DNA from 3 places in the Ktedonobacter sp. SOSP1-52 genome. Region 1 is predicted to be linked to each of the others. Evidence: a T-box and tRNA genes for the amino acid it is inferred to sense, from the RefSeq annotation. Region 1 holds a T-box; the other regions hold tRNA genes.
The links. A T-box is a leader RNA that pairs with one kind of tRNA and senses whether it is charged. The one in region 1 lies ahead of leuS (leucine--tRNA ligase), so its partner is inferred to be a tRNA-Leu.

Region 1 (6,630 bases):
TCTGGTACGTATCCTGGATTCGTTGACTGTAATAATCCCACCAGCTGCGATAAAATGGGCCATCAAACGAGCCATAGCCCTCTGGATGCGCAATGGCATGCACCTCCAGCAGAAGATCCACGGCCTGGCGCTGGAGGGATTGGCGCAGTACATGAGGAAGCTGCTCTGGCCGTGGACAAGTTTGTCCAGGAAGCCACTCCATAGCAAGAGCCGAGTATGGCTCCGTTTCTGGCAAACACGCATAGACCTGGGGTACTAAAGCTGGAAGATAGGCGCGCAATTGGGCCAATTGGCGAGACTCCTGCTCCGCCATACGCGGATATTTCTGCAACTTAATCACGGCACGATACGGGGAACATTGAAAGCGTACACCGTATGTCTTCCCATAGACCCCCTCCCCGAGAGGTGTGATTGATCGCATATCTGTCTTCCATGTCTTCTGAACGATATCTTGCAAGGACGAGTAAACCTGGCTATCAGAAAATTGCATACCAGTCCCTTTATGTCTGCGTTGCCCAGTAGCCGCGTACGCCAGGAGCGGGCCCGCTCCTGGCGTACGCGGCTACGCTTCTACCCAATCACGATATTTACCAGGCGGCCTGGCACGTATACTATGCGCTTGACACTTTGCCCTTCAATAAAGTGCTGCGCGCGCTCCGTGGCCTGGGCCTGGCGCTGGACCTCCTCGGCGCTGGCGCTGGTGGGGACCTCGATGGTGTCGCGCAGGCGACCATTGACCTGTACGGCGATGGTCACACGCTGGGCCTGGATGGCCTCGGGATCGTACTCAGGCCAGGAGGCGCGGTGAACTGAGCCACTTCTCCCCAGCCGCTCCCACAGCTCTTCGGTCATATAGGGAGCGTAGGGGGCCAGCAATACCAGCAGCGTCTCCAACTCAGCCTTTGAGGCCGCGCGCCGCTCAATGATACCGTTGACGTACTCCATGATGGCCGCGATGGCAGTGTTATACTTGAGGCTGGCCGTATCCTCGCTGACGCGCTTGATTGTTATGTGCATGGCGCGGATGGCTTCTGGCGACGAAGGCCTCTTTGGTGCTTGCTGGGCATACTGCTCGACCAGGCGCCAGGCGCGCTCCAGGAAGCGTACCACGCCGCTGATCCCCCGGTCACTGAAGTCGCCACCACCCTCATAGGGTCCCATGAACAGCAAGTAGACGCGGAAGACATCCGCGCCAAAGCGCTCGATATAATCGTCGGGGTTGATGATGTTTCCCCTGGATTTGGAGATCTTCGCGCCATCTCTAGTAATCATGCCATTGGCACGGAAGCGCTTGAACGGCTCATTGTTCTCCAGCAGGCCCAGGTCGTGCAGGGCCTTGGTAATAAAGCGTGCATACATCAGGTGCAGCACACTATGCTCCGCGCCCCCGATGTACATATCCACTGGCAGCCACTTACGCGCCAGGGCCGGGTCCCAGGCCTGCGTGGCATCGTCGCTTGAGATGTAGCGCATAAAGTACCAGGAGGAGTCCAGGAAGTTATCATTGACGTCCGTCTCGCGCCGCGCTGGCTGACCACAAATCGGACAGGTCGTGTTAACAAACTCCTCAATGGCGGCCAGCGGCGAGGCGCCAGTCCCCGTGGGACGCCAGTTCTCAACATCTGGCAGCACAACGGGCAGTTGATCCTCTGGCACTGGGACAGCTCCGTGCTCGGGACAGTAAATGATAGGAATGGGCGGCCCCCAGTAGCGCTGGCGACTGATCAGCCAGTCGCGCAGGCGATAGGAGACGCTGCGCTCCCCCAGACCGCGCTCCGTGAACCAGGCAATAATTGCCTCTCTTGCCTCGGCGCTCGTCATGCCTGTAAACTCGCCCGATTCATACAGGATACCATCCTCTTCATTGGCCTCTTGCTCATCCTGGACAGCAGCGCCATCAGCGGGTCGCACGACGAAGCGCACGGGCAGGCCCACAGAGCGTGCGAAGATCATGTCTGTCTGGTCATGTGCGGGCACGCCCATAATCGCGCCTGTGCCATGCCCCTCCAGGACATAGTCCGCGATCCAGATGGGCAGGCGCTCGCCAGTCAGGGGATGCCGAGCGTAGGCTCCAGTAAAGACGCCGCTTGTGCCGCGTTCGGCATCGACCGCTAACTTGCTCATGCGCTCCTGAAAGGCCTGCACCTCTGCGCGCCGCTCCCGGACTGTGATCGCCTCGATAGCTGGATGCCGGGCGGAGAGCGCGACAAAGGTCACGCCAAAGATGGTGTCAGGCCGCGTCGTATAAGCCTGGATAGCGACATCCTGTCCAGGTTGCGCCTCTCCTGATGTCTCAGGCTCACTCACAACTTGCAGCGCAAATTTCAGGCCTTCGGAGCGGCCAATCCAGTTGCGTTGCAGGTTTTTGACGCGCTCGGACCAGTCCAGACCTTCCAGGTCGTCCAGCAGCCTCTGCGCGTACTTCGTTGTCTTCAGGAACCACTGCTCCAGCCAGCGGCGCTCAACGATGGAGTCGCAACGCTCGCAGCGCCCATTTATGACCTGCTCATCCGCCAGGACCGTCTTATCTTTGGGGCACCAGTTGACGCTGGCGGACTTGCGCTCGGCCAGCCCGACTTTGAAGAGTTGCAGGAAGATCCACTGCGTCCAGCGATAATACTCAGGCGAGGTTGTATCTACCTCGTGTGACCAGTCAAAGCGATTGCCGATATGCTTTAATTGCCGCTCGCGAAAGTGCTCAATATTGCGCTTTGTCAGGATGCGCGGATGCACGCCCTGCTTGATCGCGAAATTCTCGCTATGAATGCCAAAGGCGTCAAAGCCAATCGGCTCAAAGACATCATAGCCCTGCATAGCCTTGTAGCGCCCCTGGATATCCGCCCCGACATAGGAGTACATGTTGCCCACATGCAGGCCCTCGGCCGACGGATACGGGAACATCATCAAATTGTAAAACGGTTTTTTAGCCCGCTGTAAATCCACCTGGTACAGCCTCTGCTCCTCCCAGCGCGTACGCCACTTCGCCTCGAAGCTGGCGAAATCATAGCTGGGAGGCCGCACCTGTTGCAGCGCTTCACCTGCACCTGGTTGCGGGACATGTGTCTGTGACATAAACTCCTCCTGCTGACGGGTCATAGAGCTAATAAACAGCGAGACTCGACGCGGAGGGCAAGAAAAAAGCACCCTCCGCCCACGCAGGGCGAAAAGTGCGCTCAGGGCCACTTTCGCGGTACCACCATGCTTCACCGTCGCCTCGCGACGACGGCCTTTAAGGGTATAGATGTACCCGGCCCGCTAACGGGGGCTACCGGCAGCAACTACTCACCCCTCTGTCCAGGAGAAGCTTTCACCACTACGACTCACGAGGGAGCTTCAGACGACACCTTGATACTGGCTCGCAGCGACCGCCAGCTCTCTGTAATCGCGATGTCTCTTACTTTCCTCGTTCTTCGTCTTGTTCCTTATATCATCTATTATACAGAGCGTACCCGACAATTTGCGCTTTGTCAAGCCTAAAAAAGGAAAAGTGGATGGTGGTATGGCTCTGACATACCACCATCCACTTTTCCTTTTTTAATACACTTAATGCATGCAGGTTTCAGCGAAGAGATGTAGAGGCTCGATCTTTGTGGCATCGGAGAAGCGGATAATGAGCTCCTGGATACCTGCCGCCTCGTACTCGGCGATGCGCTCGCGGATCATATCGGGCGTGCCGATGAGCGCACGCTTGCGGGCCTCGTCGATATTGGCGCGCATATTGGCGGGGAGCTTCGCCACGGCCTCTTCGTCGGTGCGCGCGATAGCACAGTCGTCAACAATCGCCGTACGCTTGATGCTGTTATAATCGCGGCCCAGGGTGTCACAGTGTCCTTTGAGCACCTCAAGCTTATGCTTGATATTCTCAATTGTGCCACCCACATTACAGGCATCGGCATACTGCGCGACTAGTTTGAGGGTCACTTTCTCGCCACCACCACCGACGAGGATGGGAATGTGGGGCTTCTGCACACCTTTGGGCTGGTTGATCGCGCCACGCACCTGGTAATATTTGCCCTCGAAATGGGCCTCTTCCTGGCTCCACATAGCATGGATGATCTGAAGCGCCTCGCGTAGCATGCGCAGGCGATCAGGGCCCGAGGGATAGGGATAGCCATAGGCATTATACTCGTGCTCGTACCAGCCCGCGCCGATACCTAGCACGAGACGACCGTGACTCATCACATCAACCGTGCTCGCCATCTTGGCCAGCAGGGCGGGGTTGCGATAGCTATTACAGGTCACAATCTGTCCAAGGCGCACGCGCTTCGTATCGCGCGCCAGGGCCGCCATGCTGGTCCAGCATTCAAAAGTAACTTCTTGTGTCGGCGTGGGAACGGTATGAAAATGGTCATACAGCCAGACCGAATCAAAATTCAGCTTCTCGGCCTCCTGCGCCACGCGTGTCATCGCCTCATATGCTTCAACAGGATCAGCGATATCCACAAGGTCCATCTTCCAGCCCTGGGGAACAATTACACCAAACTCCATAATAGTTTTTCAACTCTCCTTTTGTTGCTCCATAAGCCAGCTCTGGCTCATGGTTGTCCCCCTATTATACTATCTTCGATCTTTAAACCTTCAAGCCGCACACTATCAAGCCTGCATTCTAGCCTGTAACCGCGCGAGGCGGCGCTGATGACGCTGTTGGCGTTTGCGACGCCTCCACATATACCAGGCACCGAAGAGCACCAGGGCCAGGGCGATAATTACCAGTCCCATGCGTTGGAAGATGGTCTCAAGCGTATCGATCTCGACCGCGATAAAGTAGCCTACCAGGCTGTAAATGGTGTTCCAAAGCAGGGCGGCGATGACTTCGAAGAAAAGGAAGCGTGTATAGCGCATGCGCGTCAGACCAGCGCTGATCGCAACAAATGAGCGCAAATGGCCCGCAACATGTGAGAGGATAATGGCCTTACCCCCATGCTTGTGGAGCATGAGGCGCGCGAGGCGCATACGGGCACCAAAACGCATTCGTATGCCAAGGCGCGTGGCGCTGAAGCGCTGCAATGGACCCCCAAGCGCGAAGCGCCCCAGGAGATAGTCGATATGATAACCGGCAACCGTTCCCAGGGTCGCGAAGAGAATCACCAGGCCCAGATTGAGTGTACCCAGACGGGCATAAAATGCGCCCAGCAGGGCCAGCGAGTTGCCTGGCATGACCAGGCCAAGCAGAGCTGTGTTCTCAGAGAGCGTGCTGAGAAAGACGATCAAGTAGCCATACTGATCGTAAAACAACTTGAGCCATTCAATGAAGGTCTGGAGCATACGTTCTCTTTGCTCAATCTTTCTTTATAAGGTGTTCTCAGCGTCTACGACGCTTCGGGGGTAAGAGATATGGTGGGGAAAGGCCTGGGGCCTTTCCCCACCATATCAAAACTACTTCTGGTAAGTTGGCAAAGCTGTAACCTAGAAGTCGCCGCCACCTGAGTCTCCTCCTCCAAAGTTGCCAAAGTCTCCTCCGCCAAAATCTCCTCCTCCACCAAAGTCTCCTCCGCCAAAGTCTCCTCCTCCACCAAAGCCGCCAGGGTCACCTCCCATGTGTCCCATATCATGGCCCTGGTCCTGGCCAAACATGTGTCCCAGACCATAGCCCATCAAAGCACCCAGGCCACCTACCACCCAGGGGTTCATGCCACTGCGCTGTTGGGGAGGATAGGGACCGTAGAATGGCTGCTGATACTGTGGCGGAAGCTGTTGCCCGTAGCCATCAGGCTGCTGCTGGTACTGCATTGGCGGCACCTGCTGATTATAGTCCGGTTGTTGGTACTGCATTGGCGGCTGCTGCGAGCCATAATCGGGCCGCTGAGGAGGATAGGGACCCTGATTGGACGGCTGGCGAGGCTCCTGGCGGCGAGGCGGTGGAACATCTCTATCTCGCTCCGGCGGATTTGTCGCATCACTTGAGCCAGGACGATAGTAGCTGGAATCGTAGTTTGTGCGTGGCTCTGGCTGCGAACGGGCCTTATAGATATCCCCTTCCTCATCGGCACGAGGCGCTGTTCCAGGCTCTGGCCGCGCTGTATAGCCCGCGGCATAGCCCTGGTCGTAGGTATCGGCCTCCTTGGGTGGAGGCGCGGCCTGCTCCTGGCCAGGTTGATAGTATCCAGTGTCGCTGTAGGGATCGCTATACGGAGCTGCCTGCGGCGGCATCTGCTGTTGTTGCATCTGTGACATATCCGGATAGCCATCAGGCGCACGCTGAGACCAATGCTGCTGGGAAAGCGCACGCGCGAAGAACACAACCATCATGATCACAAAAAACAGGAGCACCAAAGCGGTAAACATAACAAGCTCCTCTAGGAGAGAGCAACCAGTCTTGATCTCCTGTCATGGCTGCTCAAGAAATTTCTGATATTCGCACTACCAGGCAAACTACAAAAGTCTCTCTACAGTCCATCTTACAAAGTTATCGCAGATAAGCAAGCACAGCTTTCATAGGAATAGAAAGTATAGAATATGCTGGGGCAAGGCCTGCGGTCTTGCCCCAGCATATTCTATACTTTCTATTCCTTCGGCTTCTGCTGCCGTTTCAATCGCTGAATGGCCTCGCGCATCTCCTTTTCGGCCTGCTCGCGGCTGATAGGCTCCTCATCCTCTAACTCCTCGGAGGCCATCTGTTGCGCGGCGCCC
Region 2 (6,630 bases), on a different contig from region 1:
CGCAGCAATGCAACCATGACATCATTGTCGTGTAGCTCCCCTAACTCCCCCTGTATCTGCTCCACATCTTTGACCAGCACTGCACATGCGGGCGGCAAGGTGTCGGCAAACAGTTCCAGTGTATAGCGCAGACGTTTGGCTGCGATGCGCATGTCGTGCAGTTCGCGCGAACGATAGGCTTCACCCACATACTTTTCCCATTGATACAGTTCGTCCAGGCGCGTCTCGATGATCTTGCGCGCGTTCTCGCCTGTCGTGGCCTGAGGCTGCAAACCGTGAATAGCTCTCGCTTTAGCCATGGCGCTTTCCCTCCTTCGGCAGACAGGCATCGATCAGGCGCAAAAGTTTCTGCTCATCTAATTTTTTTAGGTAGCGCGCCAGCACAAGCTGGTGCTCGTCGCGATAGACGCGTAGACGCGCAATAAACCAGTTCAGGCCCTCTTTCTCTTCCGCCTCTGCCTCCTCCTCACGCTGCTGCAAGTTCTGGATCATGACATCGGTATCGCGGGCCTGGCCGAGCATATCCGCCAGTTCTCTGGTCCAGCTATAGACCTTTTTAAAGGCTTTCGGCTCGCAGATATCCTCGTAGGCATCCAGCACTGCACGCAGGCGCCTTGATGCCACGCGCATCTTATGCACAGCCTCCACATCCTCATTCTTCAATACTTCCGCGCGCCACTCGCCCATCTTGCGAGCCCCTTCACTCAAGAGCCGCCTGCCCGTCTCAGCGAAGGTCTCCGTGACCATCTCCGCCCCTGTGCTGGTCGACTTCTTGCTGCCCGCGCTCTCCCCATGCGACTCCAACGTCGCCAGCCAATCATCGCCATACCGCGCATAGGCCAGGAGAACGCCCTCACGAATACCATGCGTGCTTATGCGAACTTCGCATAGCTGCAAGCGTGTCATCACGGCCTGAATAATCGTCGCTCCTGCGGGTAAGACTGCCGCGCGCTTCTCGTCTATGCCATAGCGCCGGGCGACTTCTCCTGCTGTTAACGAACTGAGCAATCCATCACAACGCACAACGTCCATAAAGGAGAGGCGCTGCACCTCGTTCCCAAGCTCTAAGGCGGCGCGGGCCATCTTTAAGAGGGCCTTCGCGCTACCACCTGTGATAATGAGCGCCTCGGGCCTGCTTTTGAGGCGTGTTCCATCCATGTATGCCTTGAGAAACACCTGCGCAAGATCGCGCTCGTCCTCAGTTGGTGGGTCCGAAGGCATATAGCGATCATGCAGCCAGCCAGAACCAACGGGAACAGAGGTCAGCCATTTTACTTTCCCGCGCTGCGCGTTAATTAGTTCGGTGCTTCCACCACCCAGGTCCATAACGACAAGAGGATCGGGTGCCCCTTGTTGGCGATAATACTCGTAGCTTGCACCATAGAAGGTCAACATCGCCTCCACCTCGCCGCCGATCACCTGCGTCTTGACGCCAACCGCTCGCTCTATAGCGTTCAGGAATTGCTGGCTATTGTGTGCTTTGCGCGTCGCCTCGGTCGCGACCACGAAGATAGACTCTACCTGGTGCTCAACCGCCAGAGCTTTATAGCGCTGGAGAATATCAATGACCTCCTCGCGCTTCTGCGGGGAGATCTCTCCATGCGCATTGACATCCTTTCCCAGGCGCACCATCTCTTCCTCATCCACCAGGATGTCCAGAGAATCGCCCTGGCACCTCGCGATCAGTAGTTGGAGTGTATTACTCCCGATATCGATGGCCGCTCGCGCGGGGGCAGTCCTTGTCTCCTGCATCTCAACCTCCTTCTGTTTGCTGCGCCTCTCTGCACTGACACGCCTTGAACATCTCTGCCGTTACAGCACTTATCTCTCGACGTAACCGCAAAGGGCGCACTCCTCCTCACCCTGGCCCCCACTTCTTCTCATGCAGGAAGGAGAACTCAGGCATACCAAGCAACCAGTTGGAACAATCTCTGTTATTATAGCACGAAAGCTGAGGCCACTGGATGGGATACTGAACCAGCCAACCAGGTGGAAAAGGCCCCCAAAGTGGGTAACGGTCAACTGAACTGCTTTTTAAGGCGAAGCCCTGAAAAATGGCTGGGAAAACTCTTGACAGGCGAACCTCAATCCTGTATTATAAATCTCGTCCCGAGTAAACGGATCACTTCCGCCGAAGTGGTGAAATTGGTAGACACGCAACGTTCAGGGCGTTGTGCCTTAATTGGCATGGGGGTTCGAGTCCCCCCTTCGGCACCCATACCATGGAGACGAATGCGGCACATAGTTTCTTAAACTATGTGCCGCATCTGCGTTTTGGCTTTTCGCGCCTGCGGCGCTCAAGGGAAAGATGTGTGTGCCTGGTTGATGGGCTTTGCCCATCAACCAGGCACACACATCTTTCCCTTGGGTTTTTCTAGGCGAGGATAGACTGAAGATTTGTCGCCCTCCTTGTAGAGGCTGGAGAGCATTTGCCAAACTTTTAAATTGCCTTATGCAAGGGCTTGACAGAGGAGGGCTTAATCCTGTATTATAGATCTCGTTCCAAGTGAACAGATCACTTCCGCCGAAGTGGTGAAATTGGTAGACACGCAACGTTCAGGGCGTTGTGCCTTAATTGGCATGGGGGTTCGAGTCCCCCCTTCGGCACTTCTGCAAAGGCCTCATATGAGGTCTTTTTTTTTGCCACTTTTCCCCCTGCTTCATCTCAGTGTTATGTTTTTGTCGTAACTAATCCTCCTGTAAGCGCACGGAGAGTGTTACAATGTGTAAATCTGTTCTATGGCTACTATATTGATAATAATCAAGCTTGTATACGCTGCCCTTTCGCTTCTCCTCTTCGTTGCCTGCTTTTCATATTATGAATAAATCTTCATAATACGCTTCGCACCTCCCTTACTCAGACCCTGTTTTATGCTATCTTGCTTGCTCCATTACAAATACATGAAAAATGGGTTGAATGGCTATACAAGCTATAATTGACATGCTATATCCATAAATGTACAATGTCGCCTGAATAGATATAGTATTGCTCATGCAACCAATCAGGGACACATCTATGTGCAATGTAGAAGAGGAGGATCACGCATGCCATCCATCTGCCCCCACTGCTTTGTAGCCAACTTTGAGCAGGCCACGACCTGTCTCCAATGTGGGGCACAAATGCCCACCCGGCGTAAAGGGACGGGGTCCTTTACCAAGCTCGCGCGTTTTACCGAGATACCACAGACGCCACTCCCCTCCATGCTCTCAAAGTCCGAGGACGAGGAGGATGCTCTTGCGCTACCGGTCTCCGATCCCATGCTCATCGTTTCTAATATACCGGGAATCGTGGCCAGGAAGACTGTCGCGCCCCTGCCACAACCTGATCCCCAGCCCAGGCCGATGCCTCACAAACGACTGCAGAAGCTTCAGCTTCGTCCCGTGCTCGCCGGGCATGGCAGCATTATTACCCATCACTCGTGGTTCCTGACCAGTCAGACTGGACATCACATGGAGGCAGGCAGGGTCTATACGCTGCTGGAGGAAGAGGCCAGGCATCGCAATCTCGATGACATCCAGGTGGCCTGCATGCATGGGCAGTCAGGACAGCCAGCGTATATTCAACTTCAACGCCAGGACGCCTCGGTCTTCCTCTCTCTTACCTCGCTGGCGGAACATCTCTATATCTCGCGCACAACCACGCTGCATTTACCGGTAAGCCTGTTCCGTTGCCTGGCCTTTGTCGCTCTAACGCTTTTTGTCATTATCGCGCCTTTTTGCGCCCCCTCTTTCGTAACTCTCTTCGCTCAATCCTCCTGGCTAAGCGCCCTCGTAAGCCCTTCACCTTCCAATAGTTTTCTCTCCAACTGGTTACTCACTGGACTCTTTGACCTGCTAAGCTTACTCATCTATATTCCGGCCTTATGTCTCTTTCTTGTGTGCCTCTTGCGCTTCTTGCTGGCCTGGAGACGGCAGAGGGATCCGCTCGCGCTCCTACGCTCCAGACATATCCAGCTCTCACAGCGTGATAACGCCGCGCTCCTTGAACACCTGGCCAATGATATTGTGCGCAGTACAGCCAGGCATCTCGGCATAGACGCCAGCGGGTCGCTCCCCGCCTCACATCAGGCAAGCCAGCGCTTCCACCTGGTCTAAAATCTAAAATCTAAAATCTAAAATAGATCAGCGACTCCTGCTGAAAGAGTCTCGCTTGCAGACCAGGTGTCTCCCTGGTCTGCAAGCGAGACGTGTTTCTATGTAGCAGGTAGAGTCTCGGTGGGAGCGCTCAAGCCTGGAAAAAGTTGGCTTTGAGCTGTTTTTATTGCTTTTTCTATGGCATACTATTCTTAGAGCAGCGTAGTGCGTTCCTGCCTCGTTCCTCAGGAGGAGCAAAACCATGGATCCTGAAACTACCGTCTATGTCCTCTATATTGCCGAATTATGGATCGATGACGGCAAGCAGAAAGCCGAGATCCTCTATGCCTATGGCCTCAATCAGCGCCATGCCCTCGACAACTTTCAGCAGTGGCTCTCACCCGCCGGCTGGCTCTTCGCCCACCTCGACAATATTAAGCCTCATCCCGAAGGCTATCGCATCAATGATGATCTCCTCCTGGAAGGTGTGATCACTCACGATGGTTACCGGATTTTTCAAGACCAGCTTGCCCCTATTGTATGATATATGAATGAGTGTTGAGGTAGACTTCGGGCTGATGCTCGAAGTCTACCTCAACACTCATTCATACCCCATTTCACATAAGCCCATGCGTATGTTATAATACAGATACTACAAATAAATACCCCACTCCCATGTTCATGGCAGCCGCGTTCTTTCTCCTGCTTGCTTGCTAGAGTAACGTGCTCGCGATGGAGCATTCTTTTGTGCCCTCGTGCAGATGCTGTCGCCGGCCTGGCCGGCCCATTCTCTTCTACGACATGGGAGGTTTCTCTTGAACCTGGTCTCCTTCTCCATCAAGACCAAGGGACCGCGCAACTTCGCGCGCCGCCTCTGGACCGTCTTCTCCCGCTTTGGCTTCAGCGAGACACGCAATCGCCGCTCGCTGGAGACGCTCATTCATGAGCTTAAACCCTATCAGGCTGCACCAACCTTCTTTATTCCCGCCGTGGTCTTACAGCGCCATCCACGCCTGCTGGCAGACATCGAACAGGCAGGGGCCGAGATCGGCATCCACGGCTATGTCCACAACGATTATCGCCAGTTGAGCAAGGATGCACAGTATACGCAAACCAGTCGCGCTATCGCAACCTTTCAGCAGGTAAAAATGCCGTTTCAGGGCTTTCGCAATCCCTACCTGGGCTGGAGCGAGGACTCAGTTCAGGTCTTCACAGACCTGGGCTTCGCCTATGAGAGCAATGAAGCCGTGCTACATGACGTTGTTGACCAGGCCTCGCTCACCCCAACAATTCTCGACGGCTATCAGAAATCACTGGCGCTCTACCGCGCCCTGCCCTGCGCAGCCTATGCCCTGCGTCCGCACTTTGAGGATACGCTTCTGCGTATTCCGACCAGCATTCCCGATGATGAGATGCTCTTTGATCGCTTGCGCATTACCTCGGGCGAGGAGGTGGGCAAGCTCTGGAGCCTGGTAATGCAGCGTGTGTATGAGCTTGAGGGCGCGTATGTGCTCAACCTGCATCCCGAGCGGGGAGTACTCTGTCGCCAGGCCCTCGCCATCCTGCTGCGGACTGCGACCAGCCAGCCTCACCCCGTCTGGATCACGCGCCTGGACGAGATCGCCCGCTGGTGGAAGGAGCGCGCTCACTTCACCTTCACGCTTCAGCAGTTCGCGCCCGGCACCTGGCAGGTCATGGCCGATTGCACCGAACGCGCGACCATTCTCGCGCGCCACGTCCAGCTCGTCGAGCAGCCCACAACCACCTGGAACGAACACGAGATCAGCGTGGAGGCACACACCTTTACGCTCGAAGCCTCACAATGTCCAGCTATTGGTGTTTCGCCTGAGACCCCCGAGGCGGTCCTGGCCTTCCTACATGAGCAAGGCTACGCCGCTCTGCGCGCCTCCGAGGAGGAGCGCGCCTCCTACACGCACTACCTACATCTGCCCACTGGCCTGGGCACCTCGCGCTCGGCCCAATTCGAGACGCGCAGCGAGATTATACAGCAGGTAGAAGATCTGACTACGCCTCTGCTCCGCTTTGCATGCTGGCCCTCGGGACACCAGGCGGCGCTCTCCATCAGCGGCGACATCGATTCTGTGACCATCCAGGATTTCTTTCTGCGCATCCTCGAAGTGGGTAGTGTATAAATAGATGTGGTTCGTTGGAGCTGGCGAATGCCAGCTCCAACGAACCACATCTATTTTATGTGACCCTACTAATGTTGGCTTATTGCCACTTCTACTTCTTTAGTAGCCCCCTTGGGAGAACTCTTCCCACTCAAGGTACGCAGGAGTTGGCGGTAGCGTTGGGCCATGGCGTCCCAGCGGTAGGGTGTGTAATCCTCCAGCGCGTTCGTGACCAGGCGCTCGCGTAGCTCTGGTTGTCGATAGAGGTCGATCATAGCCTGGGCGAAGCTCTCAACGCGCTCGGGATCGCATAGGATCAGGGACTCACTCCCAAACATCGAGCGGATGGCCTTTGTGTCTGAGGCAAGCATGGGGCGCTGCATCCAGGCATACTCATAGGCCTTGGTGGGGAGCACAAGCTCAG
Region 3 (6,630 bases), on a different contig from region 1:
ATTCGCCCATATGCCCCTGCCAGAGAAGCTCAATAAAGCCGTGGACCGAGTTTAAGGGTGTGCGCAACTCATGTGAGACCATTGAGACAAAATTCGAGCGTACCTGGTTCGCCACCTTGAGGGCCGAGAGGTCCCGCAGAGCCAAAACTGCGTACGGCTGTTCAGCTATATGAATAGGCGTCACACTGGTGGAGACCTCGCAAAAAATCTCCTCCTTTGCCCCGACTAGCAGTTCTTCGTTCTGTAGCGACTCATCCTGTTGCAGGACCCGCGTCAGGGGACAGCTCGAAGTTCCACACAGCTCCATACGGTTCAGGTTCTTGCAGCGTAACATTTCGCGACATTTCCACAGCGTCCCCGGCTTGCCTCCAGGTAAGCGCAACATCTCCCTGGCCGCTGGATTGCTGTCGCGCAGGTGAAAGTCTTTATCCAGAACTAGTAGCGCGTCCGGACTATGCGTCATAAAAGACGTAAGCACCAACTCACGCTCCAACGGCACCGTCTCTTCACGCTTGCGGCGCCCCCGGCGAGGCGACACGACCGTCAGGTCATATGTCTCCTCTTCTCGACCTGTTCCTGACCCTTCTTGTGACATATCTTTCCGCACCCTGACCCCCTACATTTCCAAATGTCTTCACGTTCTTGTTTAAGCCAGCTCCCCTTCACTCGAACGCGAAAGAAATGAGCACATCCCTACATCTTTACTTGCCTACTTGTCTACTTGCCTACAAACTTATAGCCAACGCCGCGCACCGAGAGAATGTAGAGCGGCTTGTCTGGATCGTCCTCCAGCTTGACGCGCAAGCGACGGATGTAGACATCGACGATATTGCTGTTGTTCTCGTTATCGTTCCAGACCTCAGCCAATAATTGATCTCTATTCACCACCTGGCCCGCGCTATGCATCAAAACACGCAAAACATGCATCTCGGTGGGAGTCAGGGTAACGGGCTGCTTCCCCGTTACGGCGACTTTCAGCTCGGCCGGGAAGAGCTCTATCTGCCCGCCACGGATACTCTGGTTGCCCGTTTTGCCACTCTTTTTGATCCGGCGCAAAACGGCCTGTACACGCGCGACCAGTTCCTGGTGATTGTAAGGTTTGCAGATGTAATCATCCGCGCCAATGTTGAACCCCTGGAGCTTCGCCTCAATTGTGTCCTGGGCCGTCATAAAAATAAGGGGGATCTCATAGCCTTCCGCCTTTAGCTTGGCGGAAAACTCAAAACCATTGATATACGGCATCGTGACGTCCAGAATCAAGAGGTCCGGTTCTCGCTTCTGAATCATTTGCAAGGCCCCGCGAGGGTTATCCGCCGTTTCTACCTCGTATCCCTCTTTGCTCAGTACAAATTGCACCAGCGTATTGGCAAAGCGGTCGTCATCTACGACGAGAATGTACACAGTCTTCCCTCTCCTGTCTTTCAGGTTGCCGTGCACACTGCTGTGGGCTGTGGGCACTTCCCAATGTCCATCTAACATATAGGCAATTACCTATCACGTAATTGCCATTTACCCCATGTGAACCAGGTTAACCATTGGGTAGTCTGCGCTTATGAGCGTGGGTATAACGTCGCTACTCCCTTCCATCAGCGATCTCTCCCCAACATGGTTGCTGAAAAAAAGCAGTACCACCACTCGAGGAGAATGTTTAATGTTACTGCTTTTTCTTCTTACTAGTATTTTATAACCCCTATGCCTGTGTATGGTACACAGTACTATAGGTTTATGTCAAGATTACAGCCTTAAAGCCCGTACTTTCTGGATATACACCATCAAAATGGCTATATCCGCGGGGGTTACGCCCTCTACACGCGAGGCCTGCCCAACCGTCCTTGGCTGCGTCTTAAGCAGCTTCTGGCGCGCCTCCGTACGCAGGTGCTGCACATCGCGGTAATCCAGGTTCTCCGGAATACGCATCTCTTCCAGGCGCGAGGTGCGGCGCACCAATTGCTCCTGCTTGCGCACATAGTTCTCATACTTGACCTGGAGCTCAACCTCTTCAGCAGTATCCTCCGGCAGGTCGGTCAGTTCCATAAAAATCCTGGACGCAGACTCCGCGCCATCCATATTTGCGTGCTCTTCAACCATACGTTGCGAGAGTTGAGCGACCTGGAAGTACTTCACTGTTGGACGCCGTAATAGCTCTTTGGCGGACATCTTCTGGCCCAACGGGGCAATTCCCAGCGTCTCGGCGTGCTGCTCTGTAACCCTTGAGGAGGTAAAGCTCACGCCCTCCAACACCTCCAGGGTACTCTGGATGGCCTCTCGCTTGCGCACTACCTGCTCATAGCGCTCGTCTCCAATCATGCCCAGGCGATATGCATGATCGCCCAGGCGCAGATCAGCGCTCTCAGGACGTAGCAAGAGTCGGTGCTCGGCCCGCGAGGTGTGCAGACGATAGGGCTCGCTCATGGGACGCGTCACCAGGTCGTCGATCAAGACACCGATGTAGGCTTCATGCCGCCCCAGCACAAAGCCATCCTCGCCACGCGCATAGAGCGCGGCATTAATGCCCGCCATGATGCCCTGAGCCGCGGCCTCCTCATAGCCAGAGGTACCGTTGATCTGGCCCGCCAGGAAGAGGCCCGCCACGGGCTTGGTCTCCATCGTAGGGAAGAGCTGTGTGGGCAAGACATAGTCATACTCGACGGCATAGCCAACCCGCATGATCTCCGCCTTCGCCAGCGCGGGAATGCTGCGCAACATCTCCAGCTGCACATCCTCGGGAGGCTGGTATTCATGCCCTGGACATAGACCTCGCCCGTACGCCAGCCCTCCGGCTCCAGAAAGATTTGGTGCGAGACCTTGTCGGCAAAGCGCACAATCTTATCCTCAATCGAGGGGCAGTAGCGCGGCCCAACACCTTCGATGATACCGGTATAGAGGGGGGAGCGATGCAGGTTATCACGAATAATCTGATGGGTGCGCTCAGTTGTTCGCACCAGGTAGCAGGGCAACTGCGGACGCCAGCCGCGTAGGTCCTCCTCCAGCACAGGGTAGACCGAGTTTGGCTTCCCACCGGGTACCTGGATATCCTCGCGCGCCTCTGTATCCTGCGAAAAATAGAGAGGGACAGTACTTCCTGGCTGGCGCTCCGTCTTACTAAAATCTATTGTGCGTGCATCGATACGCGGGGGCGTACCCGTCTTAAAACGCCGCATCTCCAGGCCCAGTGCACGCAGCGAATCGGAGATACCTAGCGCCGGACCTTCTCCAGCGCGCCCGCCTGGCTGCGTCTTCTCGCCAACCACCAGACGACCATTAATAAATGTTCCGGTCGTCATCACCACTGAGCGCGCATGATACTCCCAACCGTTGCTGGTCACCACGCCATGCATCACATGCCGCCCATCCTCGCGTTGCGTGCTCAGCAAGCGCAAGATCGTCGCCTGCCGTAGATCGAGATTTGGTTGGCTCTCCAGCACAAACTTCATCGCCAGACGGTAGGCCTGCTTATCACACTGCGCGCGCAAGGCCTGAACCGCTGGCCCCTTACTGGTATTCAGCAGGCGCATCTGGATAAAGGTGCGGTCGGTATTGCGCCCGATCTCGCCGCCAAGGGCATCAATCTCCTTGATCAGGTGTCCCTTGGCCGGTCCACCCATAGAAGGGTTACAGGGCATCAAGGCCACGCTATCCAGATTCATCGTGAGCAATAGGGTCTTGAGTCCCATGCGTGCGCTGGCCAGCGCGGACTCGCAGCCCGCGTGTCCCGCGCCCACAATGATAACATCATAATAGCCGTGCACACGCGGCTCAGAGGATGTGTGCAAGCTCTCTCCACTGTTAGTCATATTTCCGTACCTGGTCGCTTCTTCTCTATGAATGTTTCTTCACTCCAACACGGCTCATATTATGCCCCAGTCGTTCACCAGCGTCAATATTTGACACGCCAGCTAGGATTTTTCACGTTTTCAGCGCTAATGACTGTTTCAACAATCAGGCGGAATAAAATATCGACCCAACCGTCAAAAATGATTGACGAAAGCCGCTGAACGTGCTATTATCGTGGCACACACGGGGCGATGGCGAAATGGTAGACGCAGGGGACTTAAAATCCCCAGGCTGAGAGGCCGTGAGGGTTCGAGTCCCTCTCGCCCTACCCTCTCACAGAGCAGCTTGAGTGGTAAGCGCTCGACGCGCCTCTGCTACGGTTTTCCCTGCCTTGGTTAACGTCAAGAAAAGCGTTGGTTCTGCTTGCCTGACCAGTTGACGCCAGAGCACCACCTTCCTTGGCCCACAGTGCTGACACTCCCAACGGTTACACCTTGCCCGTTGCATCTCTCCTGTATGCTTGTTTACCCAGCGATGACGCAACGCCCACGGGTCCTTGCAGTAGTACAGCGCATCGAGTCCATACTGTTCTGCTATGAGTGTCTTTTCCTCTAGCGTCGGCTCATGCCACCCCTGGTGCGTCTCGATCCCTACAATCTCACCCATAGGCTCCCCCCTCCTTCTCTTCCACCATCAATGGTTGCGTCTGTCGCTAAATATGTGTGTGATATATTCCTTTCAGGGTTTCCAAGTAGGATCACCTTTCCCTGGTTCATATCCTAAAAGAAAGAAAGGGAAAGATATGGATGAGATCTGTGTTGAACTTACATTTGATAAAGAACTTCCCTGTGTCATCTGCGGAACACTGACAAGCTGTGGTGTAGCCTGTCGCTCGGTGACGCAGGGCATCACAGGACACGAGTTCAGTGAAACATGGATACTTAACCCTTACTGCGAGCAGCGTACTGGGTGTAGAGACAAAGTATGGAAAAAAGTGAAAACCCCGCGACTTGACTCGAACCAGTGACCTCTGTACGCGATTGCAGCACCGCACCCTGACAGTGCTCCGCCACCTGAGGAGACGTGCCTCATCATGAGGCCAACCCCAGCACTCGGTGATTGTCAGCCTTGCTTTGCTCATCGACGACTATGCCTGCCCGGAAGCCGCTCTAATCCTTGCCTTATCTTCTGTTGACAGCGCACTGTAGAAGCGCTTACCTGGGTAACCTCTTAAAGCGTGAACGACATCTTGAGCCTTGGACGGATCTACCAAGAGAAAGAGAGCGGATGTCCCTGGAAGAAGGTGTTGCTTCACCTGCTGGACAAACCAATCATCAATGCCCTTACCCCACCCAGAGAGCAGCGTTTTGATGACATATTCCCATGTTTGGGCGTTAAAAGCGTCTCCATCTGTGGGATCTATCACTTGTTGCACGATGACCTGGCCATCCAGCCGGATGATAACTATCGCTGCATCCCCAGGTGGAATGAGACCGCTTCTCTTTAATTCTTGAGTCCGCAGCCACAGCTGTTCCGCTTCCTGCTCACCGTCAAACACCAGCGCAATCAACCTACTCTCAGCCATTTCTTTGCTCCTCCACAGAGAAAATTTTCTTCATCGTTTCTTCCATTGGTCCTTCACCTTCTGGCTAAACGTTGCCATGATAGTTGAGCAAACCAGCGTCGTTTTGGTAGGTTACTTCTTTTCTGGCAACCCTTTGCTGGCAACGATGGATGCATCTATAATTATCGATGCACTATCTAGCATCAGCGGCAGCGCCTTCTGAACCGTGAAAAGCAGCCCTTTCACGTTGTTTATCATTTTTCGCTGTTTTTTTTGCGAATATGCGCGCTGTACTCCTCCGACACTTCGAGCATGTCTCGTCGTACTTGATAGCAAGAGCCTCCTGCTTTCTGTCACTATACAGATCCATCTCAAACAGAGCGGTGAAGATCTTTACATTGAGCTGGCTTTTCGCTACGAAGACGAGGCACAGAAGCATGAACAATGGCAAAAGCGTATACAGTAAGGAAATCCCCGGGGTCAGAAAAGCGGTTCTAGGCCAGGAGACATACCAATCTCCTGTCCTAGTAAAATCGATTACTTGGCTAAGCTCGCTATTTGTCCTTGTTCTTGCTGTTCTTTTGCTCCTTTTCCTTTTACTCGGCAGGTTCAAATCCCCAATGGGAGAGTAGTTTGTGTGCTCCCGCCTGGCCTCGGCACCGCGATAATCCTTCAGTAGATCTCTATCCCTATTGAACAGGTGGAAAGTGCGCAGATTCAACAAGCCTTAATTTACAGGCGTGAGCAACAACGTATTATCTTCATGCATAGTTGGCTTTAAAAGCACAACATTACTTAGAATTTTTTGTCAAACTATATGTTATTTTTAACTAATCAATACGTTTCTATAAAATAGGTACATATTAGTACATATTTTTTGCTATATAGCAGCTATGACATATACGTGCCGTTCAATTTCAACGCAAGATTAGGGATATCTACTACAGATAAATGAATAGTATCACTAGACAAGTTTGCCAGGAAGTAAGAGCATGGTGAGGGGAGAGTTCGATGCTAGCATTTCCCGTCTTAACTGGAGCTTTCATGGCTGAAGATATACCTGGTGCTAAATATGGCTTTTCCCGTTTATACCACACATATGAATGAAAACATTGAAATTAAAACGCCTTATTAGTCGTGGAAGACTTTATTCCTTCACTTCTCAACAATGCCACGTGTGGGCCGGATTTGCAGCGAAGCGTCTATTCTCAATTTGTCATTACGCCAGTATAAAGGCTCATCTACAGCAAGCCTTAGAGAGAACAGATGCAGTAAAAGGAGAAAATATAATA

Region 2: it encodes a tRNA-Leu, which carries the amino acid that the T-box ahead of leuS (leucine--tRNA ligase) is inferred to sense. The anticodon was not compared.
Region 3: it encodes a tRNA-Leu, which carries the amino acid that the T-box ahead of leuS (leucine--tRNA ligase) is inferred to sense. The anticodon was not compared.

What each region holds. Positions count from the first base shown of each region.
Region 1 is NZ_BNJH01000006.1:211,051-217,680, reverse strand. It holds gene JMJ16_RS46105 (phosphotransferase family protein) at 1-421, opposite strand, end outside; gene leuS (leucine--tRNA ligase) at 571-3,072, opposite strand; T-box leader at 3,154-3,420, opposite strand; gene JMJ16_RS46095 (LLM class F420-dependent oxidoreductase) at 3,544-4,488, opposite strand; gene JMJ16_RS46090 (DedA family protein) at 4,594-5,265, opposite strand; gene JMJ16_RS46085 (hypothetical protein) at 5,407-6,285, opposite strand; gene JMJ16_RS46080 (hypothetical protein) at 6,504-6,630, opposite strand, start outside.
Region 2 is NZ_BNJH01000002.1:1,841,621-1,848,250, forward strand. It holds gene JMJ16_RS56080 (CHAD domain-containing protein) at 1-299, opposite strand, end outside; gene JMJ16_RS23455 (CHAD domain-containing protein) at 292-1,752, opposite strand; tRNA gene JMJ16_RS23460 (tRNA-Leu) at 2,131-2,214, shown strand; tRNA gene JMJ16_RS23465 (tRNA-Leu) at 2,524-2,607, shown strand; gene JMJ16_RS23470 (zinc finger Ran-binding domain-containing protein) at 3,046-4,095, shown strand; gene JMJ16_RS23475 (hypothetical protein) at 4,337-4,618, shown strand; gene JMJ16_RS23480 (polysaccharide deacetylase family protein) at 4,890-6,227, shown strand; gene JMJ16_RS23485 (glycosyltransferase family 4 protein) at 6,296-6,630, opposite strand, start outside.
Region 3 is NZ_BNJH01000004.1:19,992-26,621, forward strand. It holds gene JMJ16_RS35270 (HAMP domain-containing sensor histidine kinase) at 1-595, opposite strand, end outside; gene JMJ16_RS35275 (response regulator transcription factor) at 718-1,401, opposite strand; partial or broken gene mnmG (tRNA uridine-5-carboxymethylaminomethyl(34) synthesis enzyme MnmG) at 1,735-3,794, opposite strand; tRNA gene JMJ16_RS35285 (tRNA-Leu) at 4,020-4,102, shown strand; gene JMJ16_RS35290 (hypothetical protein) at 4,108-4,440, opposite strand; gene JMJ16_RS35295 (DUF1269 domain-containing protein) at 4,922-5,359, opposite strand; partial or broken gene JMJ16_RS57485 (oxidoreductase) at 5,483-5,587, opposite strand; gene JMJ16_RS35300 (EamA family transporter) at 6,630-6,630, shown strand, end outside.